DNA from 4 places in the Undibacterium sp. RuTC16W genome. Region 1 is predicted to be linked to each of the others. Evidence: predicted binding sites of a transcription regulator. Region 1 holds the regulator's gene; each other region holds the start of a gene.

The links. The regulator sigma-54, encoded in region 1, starts transcription at its own class of promoters, with help from an activator protein. The targets are predictions, from matches to a motif close to TGGCANGNAANCTGCTTT.
Region 2: ACO0K4_RS01925 (PEP-CTERM sorting domain-containing protein) is a predicted target of sigma-54. The motif match lies at 1,177-1,194, and genes of this name have one in related genera.
Region 3: ACO0K4_RS15550 (pilin) is a predicted target of sigma-54. The motif match lies at 1,465-1,482, and genes of this name have one in related genera.
Region 4: ACO0K4_RS18710 (CmpA/NrtA family ABC transporter substrate-binding protein) is a predicted target of sigma-54. The motif match lies at 1,121-1,138, and genes of this name have one in related genera.

Annotation. Positions count from the first base shown of each region.
Region 1 covers NZ_JBMPPE010000002.1:464,315-466,520, reverse strand. Annotated here, with positions in the region: gene lptB (LPS export ABC transporter ATP-binding protein) at 1-614, shown strand, start outside; gene ACO0K4_RS06475 (RNA polymerase factor sigma-54) at 632-2,122, shown strand.
Region 2 covers NZ_JBMPPE010000001.1:419,338-421,543, reverse strand. Annotated here, with positions in the region: gene ACO0K4_RS01935 (GNAT family N-acetyltransferase) at 1-197, shown strand, start outside; gene ACO0K4_RS01930 (hypothetical protein) at 287-646, shown strand; gene ACO0K4_RS01925 (PEP-CTERM sorting domain-containing protein) at 1,274-1,900, shown strand; gene ACO0K4_RS01920 (DUF4336 domain-containing protein) at 2,136-2,206, shown strand, end outside.
Region 3 covers NZ_JBMPPE010000008.1:79,891-82,096, forward strand. Annotated here, with positions in the region: gene tfpZ (TfpX/TfpZ family type IV pilin accessory protein) at 65-826, opposite strand; gene ACO0K4_RS15550 (pilin) at 957-1,415, opposite strand; gene ACO0K4_RS15555 (pilin) at 1,535-1,993, opposite strand; gene ACO0K4_RS15560 (pilin) at 2,084-2,206, opposite strand, start outside.
Region 4 covers NZ_JBMPPE010000013.1:38,314-40,519, forward strand. Annotated here, with positions in the region: gene ACO0K4_RS18710 (CmpA/NrtA family ABC transporter substrate-binding protein) at 1-970, opposite strand, end outside; gene ACO0K4_RS18715 (ANTAR domain-containing response regulator) at 1,413-2,072, opposite strand; gene tsaD (tRNA (adenosine(37)-N6)-threonylcarbamoyltransferase complex transferase subunit TsaD) at 2,175-2,206, shown strand, end outside.

The sequences.
Region 1 (2,206 bases):
CGACATCGTTTTATATGATCGTTGGACTGGTTCCCTCTGATGCCGGTGAAATCAATGTGGACGGTGTAGACATCTCCCATTTGCCGATTCATCAACGTGCCGTTCTCGGCTTATCGTATTTGCCACAAGAGGCATCGGTATTTCGTAAGCTGACAGTCGAGGACAATATCCGTGCCGTGCTGGAGTTGCAAAAGGATGAACATGGCAAGTTTCTGAATTCAGCCGAAATTGAGAAACGCCTGGATACCTTGCTGGCCGATTTGCAGATCGAGGGCATACGTGAAAATCAGGCGCTTTCTTTATCTGGCGGTGAACGTCGCCGGGTAGAAATTGCCCGGGCACTGGCAACGAATCCGCGCTTTGTGTTGCTGGATGAACCCTTTGCAGGTGTTGATCCGATTGCTGTGATCGAGATTCAGCGTATCGTACGCTTCCTGAAAGAGCGCGGTATCGGTGTGCTGATCACCGATCATAATGTGCGCGAAACTCTAGGTATTTGCGATCACGCCTACATCATCAATCAAGGTGCAGTGCTGGCGAGTGGCAAACCGGAAGACATCATCACGAACGAATCCGTACGCAGGGTTTATCTGGGAGAGCATTTCCGCATGTAGCGGGAAGCGAGATGATGATGAAACAAAGCCTGCAACTACGTACCTCACAACACCTGGCGCTGACGCCGCAATTGCAGCAATCAATTCGTCTTTTGCAGTTATCCACGCTGGAACTACATCAGGAACTGGAAAACCTGTTGACTGATAATCCCATGCTGGAGCGGGTTGATGACCCCATGGATAATGCAGTGCGATTGCTGGCCGATGGCGCGATTAGCACCACCAGCAATAATTCAGAATCTGAATTTGCAGTACAGGAAGTCGGTGCCGAGACCGCCGCTCCGGTTGCTGATAGCGGTGACAATGCGGAAGTTGCTTCATCCGCGGACAGCACCAGCGCCAACGAAGAAGAGTGGAGTTTTGATGATGTACCGCTAGGCAGTAAGTCTTCAGAGGAAGAGGATGGACGTCCGCAATTAGAAGCTGCGCAAACCAGTTTGCGCGATCATTTGCTGGAACAGATGCGCCTGAATATTCGTGAGCCGCGTGATCGTGCCTTAATTGAGCTGATGATTGATGCGCTGGATCTCAGTGGTTATCTGATGGAGACCTTGGATGAAATCCATGCGAGTTTGCCGCTTGAATTGTGTGTAGAACCAGAGGAATTATCTTTCGCATTAACGATGCTGCAAAGCTTTGATCCCGCCGGGGTTGGTGCGCGTACGCCGTCGGAATGTCTAGCCTTGCAGATCAAACGCTTACCTAAGATTCCATTCGTGACACGTCGTCTGGCGCTGAAGATTGTTGAAGAACACATCATCTTGTTTGCGCAGCGAGATTTCAACAAACTGAAAAAAATTCTCAACTGCGATGATGAAGATTTGCGCGAGGCGCAGGTAGTGATTCGCCAGTGTAATCCTAAGCCAGGTGCGGATTTTGCAGCGGCGTCATCAGACTATGTGGTCCCCGATGTGATCGTCAGAAAGTCAGCAAATGGCTGGCAGGTTTTGCTGAATCAGGATGTCATGCCCAAGCTCCGCGTTAATAGTATGTATGCCAACATCATGAAGCAAAATCGCGGTGACGGAACGATGGGATCGCAGTTGCAGGAAGCGCGCTGGCTGATCAAAAACATGCGGCAACGCTTCGACACCATCTTGCGCGTTGCACAAGCGATAGTTGAAAGACAACGTAATTTTTTCACTCACGGTGCGGTTGCGATGCGCCCTCTTGTTTTGCGCGAAATTGCTGATACACTAGGTTTACACGAGAGTACTATTTCTCGTGTAACGACCCAGAAATACATGCTTACCCCGCATGGTATGTTTGAGTTGAAATATTTCTTCGGTAGCCATGTCGCGACGGAAACGGGGGGGGAAGCATCTTCCACCGCGATACGTGCACTCATCAAGCAGTTGATAGGAGCAGAAGACCAGAAAAGCCCACTCTCTGATAGCAAAATTGCAGACATGCTGGGTGAACAAGGCATGGTCATTGCGCGACGTACTGTTGCCAAATACCGTGAAGCCCTAAAAATTCCTCCAGTAAGCCTGCGCAAATCCTTGTAATGAACACCTGTAATTTAGTCTTGTAACTAAGCCTTGAAATTACGTTTTGTATTGCTATATATAATTTAGCTCGATGCATCAGAG
Region 2 (2,206 bases), on a different contig from region 1:
CACGTGGCAAGGGTGTCGCAAGTGTTCTTGTCGGAGAACTCGCTTCTTCGCTCAACAGTGCACCCGCGTACGCGACGTCCAGGGTGAACAACGAACGGATGCATGCGGCGCTCAAGCGGTTCGGTTTTCAGCCTGTTGGGTCTCCATATCCGTCGCAACGGAACGAACCTGACATACAACTGTTTCTCCGCGAATGACGCCCAACCCTTCCATCGAGGGGACGTGCGACATCTGGCTTCGCCAGCTGTCGCCCGCCCCTCATGTCAAACGTTAGGCGTCGAACAATATGCCGAATCGCCAGCTCAAGCCAGAGGAACTCGTTCTTGCAAACGCCGTGCTCGCGGAGATCCGCGTCCGCCTGGAGGCGTTGAGCAACGGGGACAGAGAGCTTCTGTTCGCGTATCGTCGCAAAGTGTTCAAGGAACTCACCTACGACGAACGCGACAAGCCAGCGGTTCGCCGCAAGCTGAAAGACTTCAAGTGGAAAGAGCAGCGTGGTCTTTGCGCGATTTGCGGGAAGGAACTACCCGAAAGTTACACCGTACTCGACAGAACGAACGCAGTCGATGGCTACACGAAAGAGAATACACGCCTCATTCACCAAGACTGCGATGTAGCGCACCAAGTATCAAGAGGCTACGCATAGCGCGGCAAGCACAAGTGCTACTCTCTCCGCTGGCGGGCCGACGCCTAACCCTTCCATTGAGGGGACAGCTTCCGGCCTCCAGCTGCCCCTCATGTCAAACGTTAAATTTCAATGAAAAGAAACCTTCAACCTCTAGATAAGGACTTGGCTGCAAAGATATCTACCGTGGAATCTATGGTGCTCCGTGCTGACATAGAAGCTACATGATCATTGCGCCACTCGTTACGAACGGCAGGCGTGAAGCTGCTGGAAGCGTAGTTTTAGCACCTTCGGCATTCAATCCTGCCTAGGTCGAGATCGGTGTCAGTATTGCAGCGATGGGTAAAGAATTAAAAAAATCCCGGGACAACCCGGGATTTTTTGTATCAATGAGTTATTTCTCGATTTGAGCATTGCAATTCAGGAAATAAATAATGTGTCGGAAAATTTTACATACTGAGTTATTTTCTATGAAAATGTAACCGGTCAGTTACACTTTTTGTGAGGTAAGCTTTTGATTTGTAAAAGATATTTTTACGGGATGTAACAATTGGTCTGCTTATTGCTTTAGGGTAGGTAAAGCATGCTTCATTGTTGGCGATCAGATGCTTTTATTATTTTAATAATCAAACAAACTCAGGGAAAAAAATGTCCTTATTTTCTAAATTTAAAGCTGCGATGCTACTGTCTGTAGCCATGCTGGTTGGTGCGTCTGCCAATGCTACGCCAATTTTCAACAACGGTTCTTACACTACGAATATCGGTGGATATTGCTCTTCATGCGGTTCTGCGGGTCAATACACGATGTTTGATGATTTCACGCTGACGAACGCTTACAGCAATTTGCAAGTTGAATGGGATGCGAGTTTTTTTCATCCTTTGAGCACAAACATTATTATTAAAATCTGGTCAGGTAATAACACTGGATTGTTGTACACGAAAAATACTAATTTTGTGAGCAACGACTATTACACAGTGAACACAGGCAGTATCAATTCCCAAGCCAATATTACGACCGCATTTACTCTGACAGGCGTTAATCTGTCTGCAGGTACTTATTGGTTGTCTTTGTCTGGCGACGATATGCACTTCCAGGGCACAGGTAACGGTAGTCAAATTGGAGCATCTCAATTAGGTACCGGATATGCACCAAACCAAGGGTTAAACATTCCATTCAGATTGTTTGCAACTAACGCCGTTCCAGAGCCGTCAGGTCTGTTCTTGTTTGGCTTAGGTCTGCTTCTGTTTGTCAGCGTAAGACGCTTTGTAAAATAAACGGTTGTACTCGTTAGCAAAAAATCCCGGACTGGTTCCGGGATTTTTTATGTGCGCGTACATCTGAGTTGTGGATATCGAAATGGCTTTCAATTTTTTAGCTTTACACAAATAAGCTCTCCATTTGCTTCAGGTGCGATTACAAGTGTGAGAAGTGCTAAAGTAGATCAATATTTTTACCGCAAGATAATCTTCATCAACTTTCTCGCCTACGCCTGACTAACAGGTTTTGCTTATGCTCCTTTCTCTGACCGACAATATCTGGCATGTTCAGCATGCATTTGTTGTGAGCGGTGTGCCGATCAC
Region 3 (2,206 bases), on a different contig from region 1:
TTTCAGAATAGAGAAAATAAGCCTGGAGGTGAATCATTACTTGCTAGCAGGGATTCATCGCAAATTAGAAAAAACCATCTTTTTCTATAAAACCTACGGGCTGCCCCGTTCTGGTATCTAACAATAAACTCCAGTCAGACAATCGAGCAATGACAGGAAGAAAAGCAAGCTTGTCCTTATCTAACCCAGTTTTACTGATACTGGCATCTATAAGATCCTTTGAGTCTGGATATTTTTTATATAGCTCCGATACAGGCCTGGCGGTTTTAAGTACTTGTGATTTGGACAGCGAATAATCCTGCCAAAAAATAGGCCTAACACCTACATCCATGCCTGCCAATGCCTTATTGGCAGCATCAAATTTCTCTTCTTGATTCTTAAACTCTCTGATACCTAATAGCTTTGGGCCGTTGAGAGAAAGTACCGCAAATTCCGGTTCAGCCTTGGAGAGTTCTTCCTTAGGAACACTGATTGCCGTTACCACTCTAAACCGAGCCCCCTCATATACGAGTGCTACTGGACGAGCAATATAGACTGTGTGCAGGCCATAAATAAATCCTATCGTTTGTAGAACACAAATAATTGAGACATCACGAATTAATTCTTTTTTTTCTTTAAGTCGATTAAACACAACAAAAGTTAATATAGGCCCTAAGATCAGATCAACGGAAGTAACAATGTACAGTAGCGAGATACCGCCACATAATTTACTATATGACTCAGGATACCAAACAAGTAGTACAAGGCTAGCAACTGTCATGGCAAGTACACTAGACACTATTAAATGTACGCCCGCCGCTTTTAAACGAGATTGAATATGTATCATTTGGAAGCAACGTAATTAGATGGATAAAAAAACGATAAAAATCAAAAGGACAACATGTGTCCGGTTGAATGACCATCGTTACACCAGATCAACGAAAGTAGAATGCTTGCGTGGTTAACTTGGCAAAACGTTATTTACATGACACAGGACGATATTTCAAGGCAATGGTTCCGCCAGTACAGCTCCAGGTATTTCCACCATCCGCCGTAACGAAAGTGATAGTCTGTGTATTAGCCTGACCAGATATCATCGTTGAGGTGATTGTCCCCTGAGGATACGTTCCGGTCATAGGACTGGAAATGGTCGAATATTTACCATTAAGAGTTGCAATAATCTCAGATGCTGCAGGTGATGAGGTAGATAATACGAAGGCCGTTGGCCAACTGTTTTTTTGATAGGCATACTCTGACGTGGTGGCCTTCATGCCCCCTACCAATTCTACTGCTTCAGCCACTTGCGCGCGCGTGGTGTAATCATTGTAAGCTGGCAGAGCAACTGCAGCCAAAATTCCGATAATTGCGACAACAATCATTAGCTCAATTAAGGTAAAACCTTTTTGACATGATAATTTTGATGTTTGTAATAACATTTTTGACCTCCTAATATAAGCAGAAAATTGTGAATACTAGGATTACCAATAAGCAAACTACATGCCGCAAGTTAAAATGACAAAAAGCGCCCCTTAGAGCGCTTTTTTTGCATACTTAATTACTTACAAGCTACTGGCCGATATTTTTTGTCAATCGTACCACCTGTGCAGTCCCAACTATTGCCACCATTTGCAGTAACAAACGTAATAGTCTTTGTACTCGCTTGACCGGAACTCATAGTGCCAGTGATAGTGCCAGCAGGAAATGTGCCTGTCATTGGAGTAGTCACAGTTGAGTATTTACCTGTAATAGTTGCTGTCAACTCTGTCGCAGCAGGCGCACCAGTTGAAACAATGAAAGCTGTCGGCCAAGCATTCTTTTGGTAACCATATTCAGCAACCGGCGCTTTTAAACCACCGATCAATTCAGTTACCTCGGCAACTTGTGCGCGAGTTGTGTAGTCGTTGTAGGCTGGCAAAGCAACTGCTGCCAAAATACCGATAATCGCAACAACGATCATCAATTCAATTAAGGTAAAACCTGTTTGCAGGGGTTTTATTAATTTTTTAGCTCTCATACATAAACCGCCTTGAAAGTTAGAAATTAGAAATATCTTCTAGTTTCTTTAAAAAAAGCGCTCAAAGAGCGCTTTTTTAGTGTCATCTAATTACTTACAAGCTACTGGGCGATATTTTTTATCAATCGTACCACCAGTACAATCCCACGTGTTGCCGCCGTCAGCAGTAACAAACGTAACAGTCTTTGTACTCGCTTGACCGGAACTCATAGT
Region 4 (2,206 bases), on a different contig from region 1:
TTTGATAACGACCGAGAATCCGCTGATTAATGACATCAACCGAGGTATTGACATAGGATTTATCGGCAATCGTTTCAGCCATTTTATTTTTGTTCAATAGCGATGCATCAATCCAGCGACTGGCTTCAAGAATCGCCGCTGTCATTGCTCTGGCTGTATTCGGATATTTCTGTGCAAACTCGGCAGTTGTACCCAATACTTTTTCCGGATGATCTTTCCAGATATCTTGTGTTGTGGCGGCAGTAATGCCAATGCCGTCGGCAATCGCACGATGATTCCAGGGCTCACCGACGCAGTAGCCATCCATATTACCCACACGCATATTCGCGACCATTTGCGGTGGCGGGACGGTAATGACTTTAGCGTCTTTCATCGGATTGATTCCGTATGCTGCCATCCAGTAATACAGCCACATGGCATGTGTACCGGTAGGGAAAGTCTGTGCAAAAGTGTATTCGCGTTTGTCGGTTTGCATGAGCTTGGCGAGACCGGCGCCGTCTACCGCCCCTTTTTCTGCCAGCTTTTTGGATAAGGTAATTGCTTGTCCATTGTTATTCAGCGTCATCAAAATATTCATATCCTTCTTGGATCCGCTGACACCCATTTGCACGCCATACAGCAAGCCGTATAAGCAATGTGCAGCGTCGAGTTCGCCGTTGACCAACTTATCGCGTACGCTTGCCCAGGACGATTCTTTGGTCGGTACAATTTTGATGCCGTATTTTTTGTCGAAGCCAAGCACGGAGGCCATCACGACAGACGCGCAATCTGTCAACGGGATGAAGCCAATGCGAACCTCCTCCTTCTCTGGCTTATCTGAGCCTGCTGCCCACACACCACCGGTCGCTAATCCCATTGCACTTGCTCCTGCAAATAAGCTGGCGCTTTGTACGATACTGCGACGTTTATGATTAACTGATTTCTCATCTTGACCGCCTTCAGGTTTGGTGGATGTCTCTTGCTTCAACATGTCTGCACTCCAGCTATATAATTTGTGGACAAAAAAAAGGCGCCTTGCCACCAAACGATTTGTTTGTGTGGGAAGACACCTTTGTCTGATGCGAATCGACCGCCGTTGGTCTGATTCACAAGTGCGCCATCGTTGGCGCTTATCTGTTCTTATGCAATTGCTGTGCCAGATTGCCTTTACATCAGATTTAAATTCAAAACGGCGATCAATATCCCATTAGCAGATGCGACGATACGCCTGGGTATTCACTGAGATGAAACACTCTGACCTGAGTTCCGACTTGAAAGAGGTAAGCAAAAATATTTGCGCTTAAAAATCGAATCTCGACTGAATAACTCGAGCTAATGTGGCGCTTAATATGAAAAATGTATAAAAAATTCGCACTGTTTTTGTGCGCCGCACCACACTTGTTCACTTTACGATATTGGCAATAGCATTCTGGTCACCCCAGCAAATCTGCAACGTCTAATACTCTTTGCGCCAGATCAACTAGTTTGAGATTTTTTTCCATCGCCTGTCTGCGTAATTTTTGGTAAGCCTCATTCTCAGACAACTGATGACGCTCCATCAGCAAGCCCTTAGCGCGCTCGATGGTCTTGCGTTCCGCCAGCTTGGCTTTGGTATCAGACAACTCAGAACGTAGCTTCTGATCAGCATTAAAGCGCGCCATTGCAACATCCAATACTGGCTTGATACGCTCGCTATGCAATCCGGCAACGACATAGGCAGACACACCAGCCTCCATTGCTGCCGCCATGTTTGACTGATTACTGTCTTCGGTGAACAACACGATAGGCCTCGGCGCATCACGAGTAGCCATCACCATATGCTCAAGCACATCACGCGAATCCGACTCAGCATCGATAATGATCATATCCGGCTGCAGCTGAGCGATGCGTTCGCTCATATACAGATCACCGGGAATCACAGCAATAATGTTGTAACCCGCTTGCAGCAAGCCAATCCGGAGCGCACGTGAACGGGCAAGCTGTGCCTGCGCATGTGGGTCTTGTTCGTCTTCATACAAAATCACGGTGTTGACCACCACGATCTTTAAACTCGGCGGTGGCAGCACTGATTCTGGAAAATTCGGCTTATTCATCAATTTCCACTTGTTATCGCTATAATCCTGCTTTTACGTGCTTGCATGTTACATTCACATGCAAGAATCGCTCCACTCTGGCATCTGCCACTAGAAAACACAATGATAGTTCTTGGTCTTGAATCTTCCTGCGA